Regions from separate parts of the Priestia sp. 40 genome, predicted to be linked through region 3. Evidence: riboswitches for the same ligand, from Rfam matches in the RefSeq annotation. Region 3 holds a riboswitch; each other region holds the start of a gene.
The links. Region 3 has a riboswitch for ZMP and ZTP ahead of ACO1DI_RS13395 (phosphoglycerate dehydrogenase). Riboswitches for the same ligand answer to the same signal wherever they lie in the genome.
Positions count from the first base shown of each region.

Region 1: it holds a riboswitch for ZMP and ZTP, as region 3 does, so the genes downstream of both, ACO1DI_RS15615 (APC family permease) here and ACO1DI_RS13395 (phosphoglycerate dehydrogenase) in region 3, are expected to answer to the same signal.
Region 2: it holds a riboswitch for ZMP and ZTP, as region 3 does, so the genes downstream of both, ACO1DI_RS23230 (phosphoribosylaminoimidazolecarboxamide formyltransferase) here and ACO1DI_RS13395 (phosphoglycerate dehydrogenase) in region 3, are expected to answer to the same signal.

Region 1 covers NZ_JBMPZA010000015.1:139,189-144,796, reverse strand. Annotated here, with positions in the region: gene ACO1DI_RS15625 (hypothetical protein) at 66-233, shown strand; gene ACO1DI_RS15620 (cupin domain-containing protein) at 344-943, opposite strand; ZMP/ZTP riboswitch at 1,329-1,407, shown strand; gene ACO1DI_RS15615 (APC family permease) at 1,464-3,059, shown strand; gene ACO1DI_RS15610 (DUF5105 domain-containing protein) at 3,242-4,288, shown strand; gene ACO1DI_RS15605 (acyl-CoA thioesterase) at 4,440-4,949, shown strand; gene ACO1DI_RS15600 (hypothetical protein) at 5,079-5,231, shown strand; gene ppc (phosphoenolpyruvate carboxylase) at 5,367-5,608, shown strand, end outside.
Region 2 covers NZ_JBMPZA010000022.1:125,662-131,269, reverse strand. Annotated here, with positions in the region: gene ACO1DI_RS23255 (hypothetical protein) at 1-104, shown strand, start outside; gene ACO1DI_RS23250 (hypothetical protein) at 212-613, opposite strand; gene ACO1DI_RS23245 (helix-turn-helix transcriptional regulator) at 613-819, opposite strand; gene ACO1DI_RS23240 (helix-turn-helix transcriptional regulator) at 1,149-1,376, shown strand; gene ACO1DI_RS23235 (DUF2178 domain-containing protein) at 1,378-1,728, shown strand; gene ACO1DI_RS23230 (phosphoribosylaminoimidazolecarboxamide formyltransferase) at 1,852-3,018, opposite strand; ZMP/ZTP riboswitch at 3,067-3,145, opposite strand; gene ACO1DI_RS23225 (ketoacyl-ACP synthase III) at 3,423-4,412, shown strand; gene ACO1DI_RS23220 (lysophospholipid acyltransferase family protein) at 4,477-5,010, shown strand; gene coaD (pantetheine-phosphate adenylyltransferase) at 5,251-5,608, opposite strand, start outside.
Region 3 covers NZ_JBMPZA010000012.1:105,618-111,225, forward strand. Annotated here, with positions in the region: gene ACO1DI_RS13370 (HD domain-containing protein) at 1-338, shown strand, start outside; tRNA gene ACO1DI_RS13375 (tRNA-Ala) at 445-516, shown strand; gene ACO1DI_RS13380 (hypothetical protein) at 636-785, opposite strand; gene ACO1DI_RS13385 (DUF6143 family protein) at 1,301-1,834, opposite strand; gene ACO1DI_RS13390 (hypothetical protein) at 2,104-2,556, opposite strand; gene ACO1DI_RS13395 (phosphoglycerate dehydrogenase) at 2,690-3,889, opposite strand; ZMP/ZTP riboswitch at 4,058-4,136, opposite strand; gene htpG (molecular chaperone HtpG) at 4,347-5,608, shown strand, end outside.

The DNA.
Region 1 (5,608 bases), on a different contig from region 3:
GTTCACTATGATAGCAAGTCTGACATGGTAAAGCAATAAGTTTTTTGAAAATTTCGTTATAATCCATGGAAATTTTTTTAGAAAAACAAAAAAGAGCTTATAATGAGAGTATATTTGAAATGATTATGAAAGAAAAAAAGGGGAGGAATCTAAGCGAAGTTGCTCTTGAAGCAAAAAGAAAATGGAAAAGAAGAAATTTAGTTTTGACCGAGAAATTTTTGTTATTTCGATGAGATAAAGTATATTGCTATTGCATCATAAGAAAAGAATTTGTATGTTCCAATAGAGATTCATGGGAAGAATAAAACAGAGCAAATAAAAAAACTAGACAATAAGTGCTTGTCTAGTTCCACCACTCTGTCAATGGTCCTTTGTCGCCATAAACAGGATCTGTTGTAGGAATAGGTACTTGGGCAATTTCATCAAATACGTGAGGGCGATCAGTTTGTTTTCCTGTTCGTAAATTGTAATCCATGCCCTCAGGATAAGCTCCAACCACTTTAAAATCAGCAGTTGACTGCAGACGCATGTGCCCTGTGCCTGCAGGAAGTACGAGCACATCGCCAGCATGCACCACGATATTTTCCCCCATATGTCCACCTAGTTTTAAACGTGCAGATCCGCTAATTACACCTAGTGCTTCATGAGAATTGCTGTGGTAATGGTGGAAATCATATATGCCGCCTACCCAGCTGTTTTTCCAGTTGTGAGAATTAAAAATGCTCTCCACTTTCTCTTTCTTACTAATAAATACGTGTTCATACAACAAAACTGGGAGACGAGGGTGATTTGGAATGGTTCCGTCGTCATCAAAATAAAGAACTTTTACATTTGCATAATTCATAAGCATCCCTCTAACAATCTTTTTTCGTAATTTTCCCTGTTTTTTGCTTGTGTAAACAGAGAAGTTTGCTCGAAGTACTTCATTCGTTGCGAAGTGCATGATATGTAGGTTTTAACGTTTTCCCAAAAGCAGTGTCCCACTTCAAGCGTAGCTAAGTGGTGGGCAGTTCACTTTAGTATCTTTTCTTCATATTGTATATAAGTAAAGGGTCTAGTGCAAGAATTCTATGGATATATAGCTGTTAATTCTTATTTTGTAAATGAATAATATATATTAATATAATTTGTAGAAGGTAATTTGCTCGTGGAGTAAAAAAATTAAATGATAGAGAAAGTTAGGATTTTAGTTCTTTTTGTAATTTAAAAGAGGTTTTCAGAAGGATTATTCGAAATTTTACGAATAATTTATTATTTTTAGAAAAGCAATGTAAATATTTTTGTGTATTGAGTAATAGTAATGAATATTATATACTGATAAAAAATATATTCCTATATGTGACTGGCGCAACATGGATGACCATGGGGGAGCATATAGCGTATAAGCCGCGCGCCTGGGCAAACACTTGAGAAAATTTCGCAAGTGTTTTTTTTATTTTCCTAGGGAAGAGGAGTAGATTTGGATGAGCAATATGCAAAGGAAGATGGGAACATTTGCTTTAACCATGACAGGCATAGGTTCGATTATTGGTTCGGGATGGCTGTTTGGAGCATGGAAAGCAGCTCAAATTGCGGGACCCGCGGCTATTTTTTCATGGGTTATTGGAATGGTGGTTATTTTGACCATTGCTCTATCATATGCTGAACTGGGCGCCATGTTTCCACAAGCAGGGGGGATGGTTAAATATCCTCAGTATTCACACGGATCATTTATTGGGTTTTTGGCTGCTTGGGCTAACTGGATTTCAATCGCTTCAACGATAACAGTGGAGGCTATTGCATCTGTGCAATATATGAGTACTTGGCCGTGGAAATGGGCTCGCTGGACTCATGAATTAGTAGATAATGGCATTTTAACGCCCAAGGGCTTGGCAGTTGCGTCTTTGTTATTATTCGTTTACTTTTTTGTGAATTATTGGACGGTAAATCTTTTTGCTAAAGCAAACTCATTTATTACGATTGTTAAATTGATTATTCCTGGTTTAACGGCAGGGGCTTTATTTTTTGCTGGTTTTCATAGTGGAAACTTTTCAAGTGAGCATGGGGTTGCTCCTTATGGTTGGGCCAGTGTTTTAACGGCAGTTGCAACATCAGGTATTGTGTTTGCATTTAACGGGTTTCAAAGTCCTGTAAATATGGCAGGAGAAGCAAAATCACCTAATAAATCAATTCCGGTAGCTGTAATTGGTTCAATTTTTATTGCTGGAATTGTATACATTATATTGCAAATTGTTTTTATCGGAGCAGTAAGTCCGTCATCAATTGCTGATGGATGGAATCATTTGAATTTTAATTCTCCTTTTGCTGATTTAGCGATTGCACTTGGAATTAACTGGCTAACAATTGTGTTATACGCAGATGCATTTGTTTCCCCTTCCGGCACAGGTGCTACATATACGGCAACTACTTCTAGAATGTTATACGGGATGCAGAAAAATGGATATTTGCCAAAGATATTTGGTACTCTTCATCCACTTTACAATGTTCCGCGCCCAGCTATGTGGCTAAATTTAGCAGCTTGCTTTTTGTTTCTCTTTTTATTTAGAGGATGGGGTGTCTTAGCAGAAGTGATCTCAGTAGCGACGCTTATCTCTTATATTATGGGCCCTGTAGCGCTTATAACATTAAGAAAAACGGCTTCACACTTTTACCGTCCATTTTATTTAAAAGGGGCATCAGTTATTGCGCCATGCGGCTTCGTTTTTGCTTCTTTGACGCTTTACTGGGCAAGGTGGCCGCTTACAGGTGAAGTGATCTTTATTATGGCAATTGGCCTGCCCATTTATTTTTATTACCAAGCGAAAAATAAATGGGTAGGCTTTAAAAAAGAATTTTTAACCGGGGCTTGGATGATTATCTATTTAGCGTGCATGATTTTTATTTCCTACATAGGAAGCGAAAAATTCGGAGGCAAAAATATTTTGCCTTTCGGATGGGATATGGTAGTGATTGCTTGTGTATCATTAGCTTTTTATTACTGGGGAATTAAAAGTGGCAAATCTAACCGATATATGAAAGAAGCTGAACAAATCAATCAAGAAAATTTTCAATCTAAATAAAAAACACGAGCTGATGCTCGTGTTTTTTTTATTTAGATGAGAGGAGAATTTAGACTTAGTTTTTATCAAAATATTGTAAAAAATATAGATTTTAAGGTTTAAGTATTTATATAGAGGGAACCTTTATTTGGGATAAAGTTCTAAAAAAACAAAATAAAGGGGATTAGGCAGCTGTGAAAAAAATGAATGTTTTGGCTTTGGCTTTTGTACTTATGCTAGTATTAGCGGCTTGCAACAGTTCTAAGGAAACGGGAGGATCCACTTCGGCTAAAAATAAGACGATTGAAGCATCCATTGACAGCGCTTCTTATATTTTAGTAGATAGTGATGAAGGAGCTACAAGTGAAGAAAAAGGGCTGTTGAAAGTTGATTTGAAAGTGAAAAATGTATCCAAAAACAGTATATCCTTATCAGATTATGACGGTGTGTATTTATACGAAGGAGATGAACAATTGTCCCCAAAAACGGGAGTGAACAGTCGTGAGCTCGGACTAGAAAACAGTACATCTGACAAGATTGGCGCTGGAAAGCAAAAAAATTTAACGTTTGTCTTTGAAGTCAAAAAAGATAAAAAGTACAAAATTGGGCTTCAGCCAACATCATCTGATTATGATGAAAAAATTGACGAAGTGACATTAACACTGGATACGAAAAAATACGCGAAAAGCTATAATAAGCTGCAAGACCCAGAAAAAGCTCTGCAAGCTTATACAGAAGTCCTTTACTTAAACAAAGAAAACGTAGACTATGATAAATATGTAACAGCAGACAAAACAGCTGTCATAGAAGAACAGAAAAAAGCGTTTAATGAGGAATTAAAAGGTGCTTTTTCTAACAGTTTAACCGACAACGCAAAAAAAGATTTTTTTAACATGTATAAAGATGTTTTAAAAGAAAAAGCAAGCGTGAAAACAAATGTGATTGCGAATGCAAATAATAAAGCCGTAGTAGAAGTGGAGTACACTACTCTTAATTTATCAGACTTATATTCATACGTATCGCAGCTTAAGAGAGCATATACAGATGAAACGAAAGATTACGATACAGAACACTCTGAAGAGTTTGCGGCTTCTAAATTCAAAGATATTGTAAATGAGTTAGAAACGAAAGACGGAAGTCGTCCCCTACGAATTTTTATGGTGAAAGAAGATGGGAAATGGACTGTAAAGTCAAGTGACCTATACAGTGATTCTTTAGGTAAAACGTTTGGATCAAGCTATATTCGATAGACAAAAAAGAGAAGAATTTTTCTTCTCTTTTTTGTTTTCTGTAAATAAATCAACGAGTTTTTTGTAAAGCTAAATTTATCAAAATATGCTAGTATAGGTTCATTCATTCTTTTATTCTTATTATGATAGGCATCAATGGAGGTTCTTACTAATGAAAGCAAATTATTGTAAAGATACAAAGGCCGTTCGAACGAGCCGCATTTTTCCTAATGATATTAATAATCACAATACGTTATTTGGCGGAAAGTTAATGAGTGATATTGATATGATTGCGTCTATTTCAGCTTATCGTCACAGTCGTACAGAGTGTGTGACAGCTTCAGCAGACTCTATTCATTTTCTGCACCCTATTACGCCTCAGGATTCTGTATGTTTGGAGTCATACGTATCATGGACAGGTCGTTCATCCATGGAAGTATTTGTGAAAGTGATTAAAGAAAATTTAAAAACCGGGGAGCGTCAAATTGCAGCCACATCATTTTTAACTTTTGTGGCAATGGATGATGATGGAAAGCCCCGAACAGTACCGGAGCTTATTCCAGAAACAGAAGAAGAAAAATACCTGTTTCAAACGGGGGCAGATCGCGCTGCCACGCGTAAACAAGTGCGTAAAAAAAGCAATGAACTAGCCTCGGTATTGGATTTAGGACAACCTTGGTAGGATAAAAGAGAGGCTGAAAAGTGTTTTAGCTCAAGTGAAAAACGAACCATTGATCAAGATGCTTGATTAGTGGTTCGTTTTTTTTGTTGTGTTAAACGTAGCTTTCGTGTGTGTAGGTACTTCTAGCAGTTGATTGGAGGGCAAGGCGAAGACTCCCGCGGAAAGCGAAGTCTTGCACGGAAACCAACTGCGGTGTCACAAGCGGTTCAGCCTATGTATCCCATTTGTTCGTCTTTAGATTGGATTCATTTCGTTATGTCTCGACCTCTTTTTTATATTTGATGAATCTTTCCTCCTAACCGAGAGGAGGAAATAAAATTATATGAAATTTATTTTCGTTCATGGTAATATGAATTTAATATAATTTTCTAAAAAGTTTAAAAAGTACAACATTTATGAAGAAAGGTGTCGAGTCTAATGGTAACAGTAGAAGCAGCAGAAAGACAAAACAGCAGCACTGCTCTGCGCCGTGATGTAAAGTTTCTCGGTCAATTGTTGGGGAAAGTTCTGGTTCACCAAGGTGGAGAAGAACTGCTCAACAAAGTAGAAAAAATACGCGAAGTGGCAAAATCACTTAGAGAAAACAAAGATGAAGCTATCTATAAAGAAATAAAAAATGAAATCGTTACTCTTGAACAGCCGATGCGCGAGCAGGTTAT
Region 2 (5,608 bases), on a different contig from region 3:
GGCTAAAAGGATATTCTAAGCCTGTAAGAATAGGGATTATCAGTTGTTACTTAGTTATTTCATTTACTATTTACTTTGCTTTAAGCCTTAAATATATCTCTTAAGGTTTAAAGGCTTTTTTTATTTATATTCCATACATTTCTAGTTAGCATAAAACTGTCTATAAGAACTAAAAAGCCTAGAAACATAGTGTTTCTAGGCTTTTTAAACATTATCTATAACGTCTGGCAGAAAAGAATTGAACAATTGGAAAGATAACCAATGCCAGACATAAAGCTGCAAACAAAGAGATATTTCCAAAATCATTTTTTCTGACAAAAACAATACGATCTAAAATCCAAAGAATGAAAAGACCTATAGTTAAGATATGATAGCTTCTTTTAGCACTCATCGTAGCAATTTTCTTACCCATCTCATCTTTTTGAATTTGTCGATCAAATCCCCACGTAGCAAGTTGACATAAAGTAGTGATAACCAAAACTATTGCTATAACTCCCGTTACACCTAATCTAACTCCATCTTTAAAATCTGTTATATAAATCGTATATAATGCAAAAGCGCAGCTTAGTAAAATAATAGCAGCCCATACATAATTGTTTTTTACATTTCTCATTATAAATTCCCCCTGTTTTTGTATAAAAATAATTCGTCTACACTAACATTTAAATTTCCTGCTAACTGAAATGCTAGCTCTAAGCTCGGATCGTACTTGTTATTTTCAATCGCATTAATCGTTTGTCTCGATACACTGCAAGCATTAGCTAGCGCTTCTTGAGATAACTTTTTAGATTTCCTTATTTCTTTGATTCGATTATCCATACTTATCAACCCACCTCTAAAATGTAAAAAACATTTTACATTTATAGTATATGGTAATATTTTCATTATGTCAAACATCTTTTACAAAATATCTACTTTTTTATGTATATCGCAAACAAATTTAGTTAACATAATATGCTATAGACAGTGAGAAAGAATTTATATTGTTTATTAAAAATGTAAAAAGGGATAGACTCCTCGCTAAGAGTCTAACCCTTTTTATTATCATAAATTGTATAATAATATTTATCTTTTGTATAAGTTTACTTTACCTTTATATAAGTTTGTTGTATTATTTATTTGTAGTCAAAAAAAGGAAGGTGATTACATTGAAAGAAAAAAATGGTGACTACGTTGAAAATAAAGTGTATGAGCACCGAGTTTTAAAAAGAATGTCTCAAAAAGAATTGGCTGACGCTGTAGGGGTGTCCAAACAAACCATATATGTGATGGAGAAAAATAATTATTCTCCTTCTCTCGTTTTAGCTTTTCGAATAGCTAATTTTTTCGATGTAGATGTTAACGATATTTTTAATTATGTGAGAGGAAGTGACTGAAATGGTAACTGACAAAATAGAAAAGGCCATTTTCAATCCTTTGAAAGCCTGGACAGAACAATCGAATAGTAACTGGAATATGCTGATTGGTATTGGACTTTTATCGCTTATAGTCGCAATAATTTTGGTATACGTATTTCAAAAAAAATTGGGTATGAGTGTATCTGACGAAAGAACGAACCAAATAAATTTAAAAAGTGCCCTTATTATGTTGTGTGGAATCATTTTATGCGACCTCATTTTCCCAAAAGATTATATGTGGCAAATTTTCTTCTTATTTAAATATTCCCTCGCATTCCTTGCTGCAGGTATATATCTTGCTGTTAGATATAAAAAGGATTTCTTAAACTAAAGAACTTTGTACACGATATTCAGAATTAGTTAACATATTGTGCCTTATCGGAAACAGTATAAAAGAGCCCGTCCCTTTATGAGATCTTGGCTCTTTTGGTTTGATTATATATTAATTCATAGCTTAATGGTGAAATATACGTATACCTGAATGTGCCATGATCATTCCATATTCATTTGCTGCCTCTGTAACCTGTTCATCTCGTAAAGAATTGCCTGTTTGAACCACATATTTAACACCACTCTGAGCCGCACGATCTATATTGTCACGAAACGGTAAAAAGGCATCAGATGCATAAGAAACGTCTTTTAATCTTTTTAACCATTCTTGTTTTTCACTTTTACTTAGCCTAGCAGGGATCTCTTTAAAACACTGTTTCCATTGTTCATTTTCTACTTCAGTAATATCATCATGCAACCATCCATCAATTGCATTATTCACTTCTACACGAGAAATGCCTTCTCTAAACTTCATATTAAGTGCTCTTGGATGTTGTCTTAACCACCATTTATCAGCTTTTTCAGCTGCCAACCTCGTACAATGAATACGGGACTGCTGCCCGGCACCAATCCCAATTGTTTGGCCATCTAAGGCGAAACAAATAGAGTTTGATTGTGTATATTTTAATGTAATAAGAGCGACAAGAAGGTCCCTCTTTGCATGATCAGGAATATCAGATTGAGTCGTAACAATATGATTAAAAACTTCCTTTCCAATCTGTATATCATTTCTTTGTTGTTCTAGAGTAATGCCAAATACCGTTCTTTTTTCAATTGGATCAGGCACATGGTTTGGGTCAATCTCTAAAATTAGATATTTTCCTTTCTTTTTCTGTTTCAAAATCTCTAATGCTTCTTGGGTGTAGCTTGGTGCAACAATCATATCAGAAACCTCTGTTTTGAGGAGAGTAGCTACAGTTACATCTACTTCATCACTAAAAGCAGCACAATCTCCAAATGAAGACATCCTATCTGTCCCACGCGCTCTTGCATAAGCAATCGCTAAAGGAGACAGGTCTAGGCCTTCAACAAAATAGGATTCAGTAAGTGTCTCATTTAGTGGAGAGTACACAGCTGCACCTGCTGGACTTACGTGTTTAAAAGATGCAGCTGCAGGTTGATCAGTAGCCTGTCGAAGCTCCCGAACCAGTTGAAAAGCGTTTAATGCATCTAGAAAGTTAATATAACTCGCTTCTCCATTTAAGATTTTAATAGGCGTGTTCTCAGCATTCTGAACGTTAGCTTTACTTTGATTTGGATTCATCCCGTATCGTAAACCAATTTCTTTCACTTGAAAATCTCCTTTCCAAATAAAAAAAGTATTTGAACTCATGTTCAAATACTTTGCCCAGGCGTACGGCCGTTATCTATGTGCTTCCTCATGGTTCTCCATGTTTACGCCAGTAACACATAGTCTGTTTTATAAGAAAATTTTACATAATAAAAGTAATTTTAACAATACCTTTATCCAAATTTTTCTTTTTTAATTATATATCATACACAAATTTAATTTACACAACAGGTATTATAATAAGCAAAAACCCTTTAAAATCAATAGTTTTAAAGGGTTTTTATTTTTATTATTAGATCTAAATAAACCAAATTTACATTTTTTTCATATAATTTCATTGACTTTATTAGTACCTAGTACTAATATCTATTTATATATCTTAGTAATAAAGAAGGGTGAATATAATGAAATCAACTGCACGTATTACAGCAATAGGTACATACGTACCAGAAAAAAGACTTACAAATGACGATTTAGAACGAATTGTAGATACTAACGACGAATGGATCGTGAAACGAACTGGCATGAGGGAAAGAAGAATTGCCGATGAAAATGAATATTCTTCTGACCTAGCTATTAAAGCAATTGAAAACTTAGTAGAGCAGTATCAAAAAGAGTTAAAGGATATAGGGTGTATCGTTGTCTCAACTACAACACCCGACTATGCATTTCCAAGTGTAGCAGCCCAAATACAAGATTACTTTGATATTCCTACAACTGGGGCGCTAGACTTTAATGCTACCTGTGCGGGCTTTACATACGGATTACACATGGCAAACGCCTTTATTACATCTGGACTTCATGATAAAGTCTTAGTCGTAACTGCAGAAACGTTAACAAAGGTTACAGATTATACAGATCGCACTACCTGTGTTCTATTTGGAGATGGAGCTGCAGCTGTTTTGGTCGAAAGTGATGCAGAGCGCCCAAGTTTTATTGCTACGCATATTGGTACAAATGGAAAGGGAGGTAAACATGTATACCGCACCAATATATCTACTACCATGCATGGACAACCTTTGAGTTCGAGTGGCAAGATGGTGCAAAACGGAAGAGAAGTATATAAGTGGGCATCTCGAACAATTCCTTTAGGTATGGCTGAATTGCTAGGACAAGCAAATCTACAAAAGAGTGAAGTAAATTGGTTCGTTCCACACAGTGCCAATTTACGAATGGTTGAGTCTATATGTGAAAGATCAGAGTTTCCGGTTGAGAAGACATTAACTAGTGTCGAGTACATGGGAAACACTTCTTCCGTTTCCATTCCTCTAGCACTACAAATAGGGATAAACGAAGGGAAATTAAAAGATGGAGACGTTCTCTTACTCTATGGATTTGGAGGAGGCCTTACCCACGCAGGTCATATTATTAAATGGGATTTAGGTAAGGAGTAAATAATCAATGTATACCTTTGCAACAAGATTTCTACAGCTTATACTATTTTTAATGAACGGGAGAATGAAAACAGTAAACAAAGAAAAACTTCCTCAAAATGAGCCGTTTATTGTTGTTTGTACGCATAAAAGCTGGATTGATGTAGTGTGTTTAGGAATAGCATTATATCCGACTCCTATTCACTTTATGGCTAAGAAAGAGTTATTTAATAAGATTTTTATCAAAAAGCTTTTAAAAAAATTAAATGCATTTCCTGTAGATCGAAGTAAACCTGGACCCAGTGTCTTAAAAATACCTTTGCAATTGCTAAAAAAGAAACAAGTAGTTGGGATCTTTCCAAGTGGAACAAGAAACTCAGAAGAGAAAGCATTAAAAAATGGAGCTATTCATATTGCTTCAAGGGGAAGTGTTCCTATTATACCAGCAGTATATGTAGGGCCTCATACCATAAAAGACTTATTAGGAAGAAAAAGAAGGTTTATCATTTTAGGTGATGCTATTCATGTGCCTAAAATGAATAAAGATAAAGAAGCTGTTATAGAAGCAACAAATGCATTGATCTCAAAAGTATTTAAAGAATTAAAGAGTAATAGTTAAAAAGAGAAAATGTAATTAGGATCAAGAGCTTTATGACTAATGAGAAGGGAATAATTTTCTATACATACAATCTAAACAAAGATGATTCACATGACAACACAAAAAGATCCTACATCAAAATGATGTAGGGTCTTTTCATTTACTACTATAAATAGAGTATGTTCATAAAAATATAGGAAAGGACACCTTTCTATTAAAAAAAGCACCCTTACCCAAAGATAATATGTGCGTGTACATTATTTATCCTTGGTAACATGGAACTTTCAATAAAAGTGCTTTTTCAACGTGCTCTGGAATATAACTGCTCAACCTTCCACCGTTAGAATAGATTTCCTTTACCATGCTTGAACTAAGAAAAGAATATTTTTCTTCTGAATGAATAAAGAATGTTTCAGCTTCTTTATATAGATTTTTATTTGTTAACGCCATCTGGGCTTCATACCCATAATCAGTCACAGTTCTCAAGCCTTTAATAATCGCTCTATAATTGTGTTCTTTCATATAATCTACAAGCAATCCTTCAAATGTATCAACTTTGACTTTTTTATTATCTTTAAATGATTGTTCAATTAGCTGTCTTCTCTCTTCGGTAGAAAAT
Region 3 (5,608 bases):
TTGGTTTAGAGGTAGCGGAGATTGTTGAAGCACACACAGAAGACAAATCAAAAAGCTGGGAAGAACGTAAACAGCATACAATTCAAACCGCTAAAACAGCTTCTCTTGAAGTGAAAGCCTTAATTGTAGCAGATAAATTAGATAATTTACGGTCTTTAAAAGAAAGCTATGATCAGCACGGAGATACGATTTGGAATAGCTTTAAAAGAGGATTTGAAAAGCAGAAATGGTACTACGAGTCCATCAGTAAATACGCTGAAAAAGGATTAGAATCAAGTCAGATTCCAAGCTTCTTTTATACGTACGAACAAGAAGTAAATGATTTTTTTAGAAGTTAATATTCATATAAAGAAATTAGAAAACACTGAAAATAACTATTGCGAACGTGCCATATACGTATTAAAATATAGTAGAGTCAATAAACGATAAAGACTCTACATAATCGGGACTGTAGTTCAGTGGGAGAATACTTGTCTGGCAGACAAGGGGTCGTGGGTTCGAATCCCATCAGTTCCATAAAATCAGTTGTATCAAGGGTTTAAAACACTTTAAAACTCTGCACGATGGAATGGTCGCAATACTGTTTCATTTGACCTCTTCATGATTTCCATGAAGAGGTTTTTTATTTTCTTTTTTTATGATTGATCCTCATGATTTTTATAATTGTTCTTTTCATTGCTTCTACTTACAATTTCTCTAAGTTCGCCCTCGTCGCCTTTTGCATTAATAATTTCAAAAAGCTGATTCAGCCCTTCACTTGTTTCATCTTTTGTTTCTTTGTCCATTCTATCCCCTCCTTTTGCTTTTAGGATGCCCATTTTTTACACAATGTTTCATTTAAAAAGCAATTTATACACATTAATGGTCCATAAAAGTATACCTTTACTCGATACACGGATATACTTAATCAATCCTTTAAGTTTTGCAGCGCTTTATAGTTTTTTTAATACTCATCTATAATAAAATACTCATCACAAACTTCATCAAAATCGTTCTCTTCGTGTAATTCTATTTCTTGATCTTTAGATATCTCGTTTTTTTGTGTAAATAGTTTAAAAAACTTGTTTAACATTGCTCCACCTCATATAAATTATTCATACATTCAGTATGATTAATTTATATGAAGCCAGTATGAATTGAGGCTTAAGATAATTTGAAGTTAGATATTAACGTGAGATGTTAAGCGTGTTTACTTCTCTTTGGTTCTATCCATAATCGAAAGAAAAAATGCAAACTATAAAAAAGAACTTTGCATGCTGCTGCAAAGTTCTTTTTTGTACCATCGTTAAAAGCTATTCAGTTAACAGTCCTTCTTACGCTTTTTTTCAAACCATCCATAGGCAATTTCAGCTTCGATTTCTTTATTTCCTGGAGAAACTAAGAAAATAACGTATGAACCGTTGTTTGGAAAGATAAATTTGCCGTCTTCATCACTTACTAATGTACTTTTCGGCGGAACAACACGGTTAAATACGTTTACCCCTTTAGCAGGAACGCCTTTTACCATTTCTGCAAATTTAATTTTCCCTTTTGGCTTTGAACGTATTGTAGTATTTGCTGGACTCACATTATCTGAAGTTGTTCCTTTTCCAGGGGGGATAGAATTAAACCAAATTTCAGCAGTAAAAGGTTCGTTTGAATAGTTAGTGATAGTAAAAGCATTCACAAATAAATCTACTCCGGAGCCGGAAGGGTTCACTAATCCGCCCCAAGCGTTTCTGTTTCCACCAAAACGAATAGGCTCAGTTTGTCCAACAAAATAGTCTCCTTTTAACGATTGATATAAAGGATTAGGTATATTAACCGCTTTAATATACTGTTTGTTCGAACTCATAACTTGACATACAATCACCCCCTTTTTTGTACTATATTTTATGAAGTTTTTCGATAAACGCTTGGACAAGTGTATATATAAACGAAAAAAAGATAGACACCCTCTTGTGCCTACCTTTTTCTATCACTTTTCCAAAATGAAATTTCACTTTTTTCTTTTCTTCCTAATACTCTTGTCTATACCTGGTGTATAAAGGATTGTTTCGTTACTTTATCGTCCAATGTTTATTTAATATTCCCACAATCACTTATTCTTAACATAGTAATCATCTATTCTTTTACGGTCATAAAATGGAGAATTTTAATCTTTTTTTCGCAATATTCAACGATATCATAACAAGTTGTGAGGATATCATGTCTAGACAGTTCTATTTCATCCAATACAAACTTTGAAAGCTGCTTTTGCAGAACCTCCAGCTTTTTGCTGTCTTCTTCATCGATCCATAGTCCTTCCGTAATACACACATCTGCTAGTTTGTTAATAGATTGAGCCGTCCAGTTTAAGCCGGCTGAAGAAACGGTTATTGTCAGTAAATCATTTTTTATAGCTAGAATAACTTGACACACATGGGTATAGGCATCAACTTTCTTTTGGATAAATGCTTTGCGAAGCTCTTGCTTGTATTGCTCTTTCGACATCGCTATAGCTACGACAGACGTAATGAATGTTCCTGCCAGCGCGATGAGCGACCCTATCAAAATTCCTATCATTTCTTCTGACAAAACGTTCACCTCTTTAAAGATATTTCTATATGCTATGGGACTGAAGGAAATGATATGAGGATAAATACCATGTAAAAACAGCCCTAACTTAGAAAAGTTAGGGCTGAAACACTAAAATATGATGGTAACCAAATTAGATAATACGACTTGTAATAATTCCTTCAATTTGACCAATTTTTTCTTCTAGCTCAGGCACAATCTCGTCACTTACTTGATTGTCAATATCGATCATTGTATACGCATATTCACCGCGGCTTCTGTTCACCATATCTGCGATGTTTAAATTGTAGTTTGAGAATACTTGCGTAAGCTGTCCTACCATATTCGGCACGTTGTGATGGAAAGCAGCTACGCGTTTTTTCCCAGTGTAAGGTAGAGATGCATTCGGGAAGTTCACTGAATTTTTAACGTTTCCTGTTTCTAAGAAATTTTTCACTTGACGTGCTGCCATTACCGCACAGTTTTCTTCTGATTCTTGAGTTGATGCCCCTAAATGAGGAATTGGCACAACATTTTTCATGTTCAAGACATTTTGATTTGGGAAATCTGTAATATATCGACCAACTTTTCCACTTTCAAGAGCAGCTTTCATATCTTCTTCGTTTACAAGCTCACCGCGTGAGAAGTTCAAAATATGAACATCAGGTTTCATGATGCTAAACGTTTCTTTATTGAAAACACCTTTTGTGTCGTCCGTTAATGGAACGTGAACCGTAATATAGTCAGATGCTGCAAATAGTTCTTCTAGAGACATTGCACGCTGTACGTTGCGAGACAAATTCCAAGCTGTATTAACAGAAATGAATGGATCAAAACCAATTACGTCCATATCTAAATCAAGCGCGTCGTTTGCTACAAGAGCACCAATTGCACCTAAACCAATAACGCCTAATGTTTTACCTTTGATTTCTTTTCCAACAAACTGTTTTTTACCTGCTTCAACTAACTTAGGAATTTGATCACCTTGGCCGTCTAATCCTTTTGTCCATTCAACTCCAGCAAATAAGTTACGAGAAGAAGCCATAATTGTAGTTAAAACCATTTCTTTTACTGCGTTTGCATTAGCTCCTGGCGTATTAAATACAACGATACCTTGCTCCGTGCAAGCGTCCACCGGTATATTATTAACCCCTGCTCCAGCTCGTGCAATAGCTTTTAAATTTTGGTCAAATGCCATGCTGTGCATGTTAAAGCTACGCACGACAATCGCATCTGGATTTTCGCTGTCGTTGTCAATTTGATAACCTTCTTGATTAAAAACATTTAGACCTTTTTGTGCAATGTTGTTTAATGTTTTGATTGTTTGTACTTTTTCTAATGTTAATGTGCTCATTTTGTACTCTCCTCTGATTATCATCGTAGTTTTACATGTTTTTACCTTTGGATAAAGGAACTTCATTTTTAATTTTTTTAAAAGTCTGGTTTTTTAGCCTACATGTCTGATAACTTCTATATCCTCTCCCCCTAAACAGAAAGAGGTAAGAGATATGTATTAATCCCTTACCTCTGCCCAGGCGAACGGCTACGTCACTATATGCTTCCTCACGGTTATCCGCGTTTCGCCAGTCACATATAGTCTTTGAAATTAAGTATATTCTAGCAAACTCTTTCAGAACGTTCAACCTTTTTTTAAAAGTTTGCTTTTTTCAGTCTAATTTTTAATCTCTTTAGTGAATCTCCTAATATATTGACAAATATCCTAATACATGTTAAATAAAAAGAGTGATTAGCACTCTATCCACTCAAGTGCTAATTATTTTATAAGCCCTATTTGGAAAGGAGAACTTCTTATGTCAAAAAAAGAATTCAAAGCCGAATCAAAGCGATTATTAGAGATGATGATTAATTCCATCTATTCTCAAAAAGAAGTATTTTTGAGAGAACTTCTATCAAATTCAAGCGATGCAATCGATAAAATTTATTACAAAGCCTTAACAGACGACTCCTTGCGTTTTAACAAAGAAAGCTATTACATAAAAGTAACACCAGATAAAACTAACCGTACCTTAACCATTACGGATACTGGGATTGGCATGACGCAAGAAGAGCTTGAAAGTAGCTTGGGCACAATTGCGCGAAGCGGTTCCCTTGCGTTTAAAAATGAAAATGAAACAAAGGACGGACACACGATTATTGGCCAATTCGGCGTTGGGTTTTACGCAGCGTTTATGGTGGCAGATGTCGTAACGGTGATTAGTAAAGCGTTAGGCAGCAATGAAGCCTATAAATGGGAATCTACTGGTGCTGATGGTTATTCAATCGAACCTTGCGAAAAAGAAACGGTTGGAACTCAAATCATTTTAAAAATCAAAGAAAATACAGAAGATGAAACATATGATGAGTATCTAGAAGAGTATCGTTTAAAAGAGATCATTAAAAAATATTCAGACTTTATCCGCTACCCGATTAAAATGGACATAACGGAAAAACGTCCTAAAGAAGGTTCTGATAACGAGCTAGAAGATTATACAGAAGAGCAAGTTATCAACAGTATGGTACCGATCTGGAAGAAAAATAAAAATGAATTGACTTCAGAAGACTATGAGCAATTTTATTCAGAAAAGCGCTACGGGTTTGATAAACCGCTCACTCACCTTCACATTAATGTGGATGGAGCGATTCGCTACAATGCTATTTTATTTATTCCAGAAAATAGTCCGTTTGATTACTACTCAAAAGAATTTGAAAAAGGACTTGAACTGTATTCAAACGGCGTATTAATTATGAATAAATGCGCAGATCTTCTTCCAGACTACTTTAGCTTCGTGAAAGGTATGGTAGATTCTGAAGATTTATCTCTTAATATTTCGCGTGAAATCTTACAGCAAGATCGCCAGCTTCAGCTGATTGCCAAAAACATCGGCAAGAAAATCAAAAATGAATTAAAAAGTTTGCTTAAAAACGAACGTGAAAAGTACGAGAAGTTTTATGAATCATTTGGCCGCCAGCTAAAATACGGCGTTTACAGTGACTTTGGCAGCAACAAAGATGTATTAAAAGACCTGCTTTTATTCTATTCTTCTACAGAGAAAAAGCTCGTAACACTAGACGA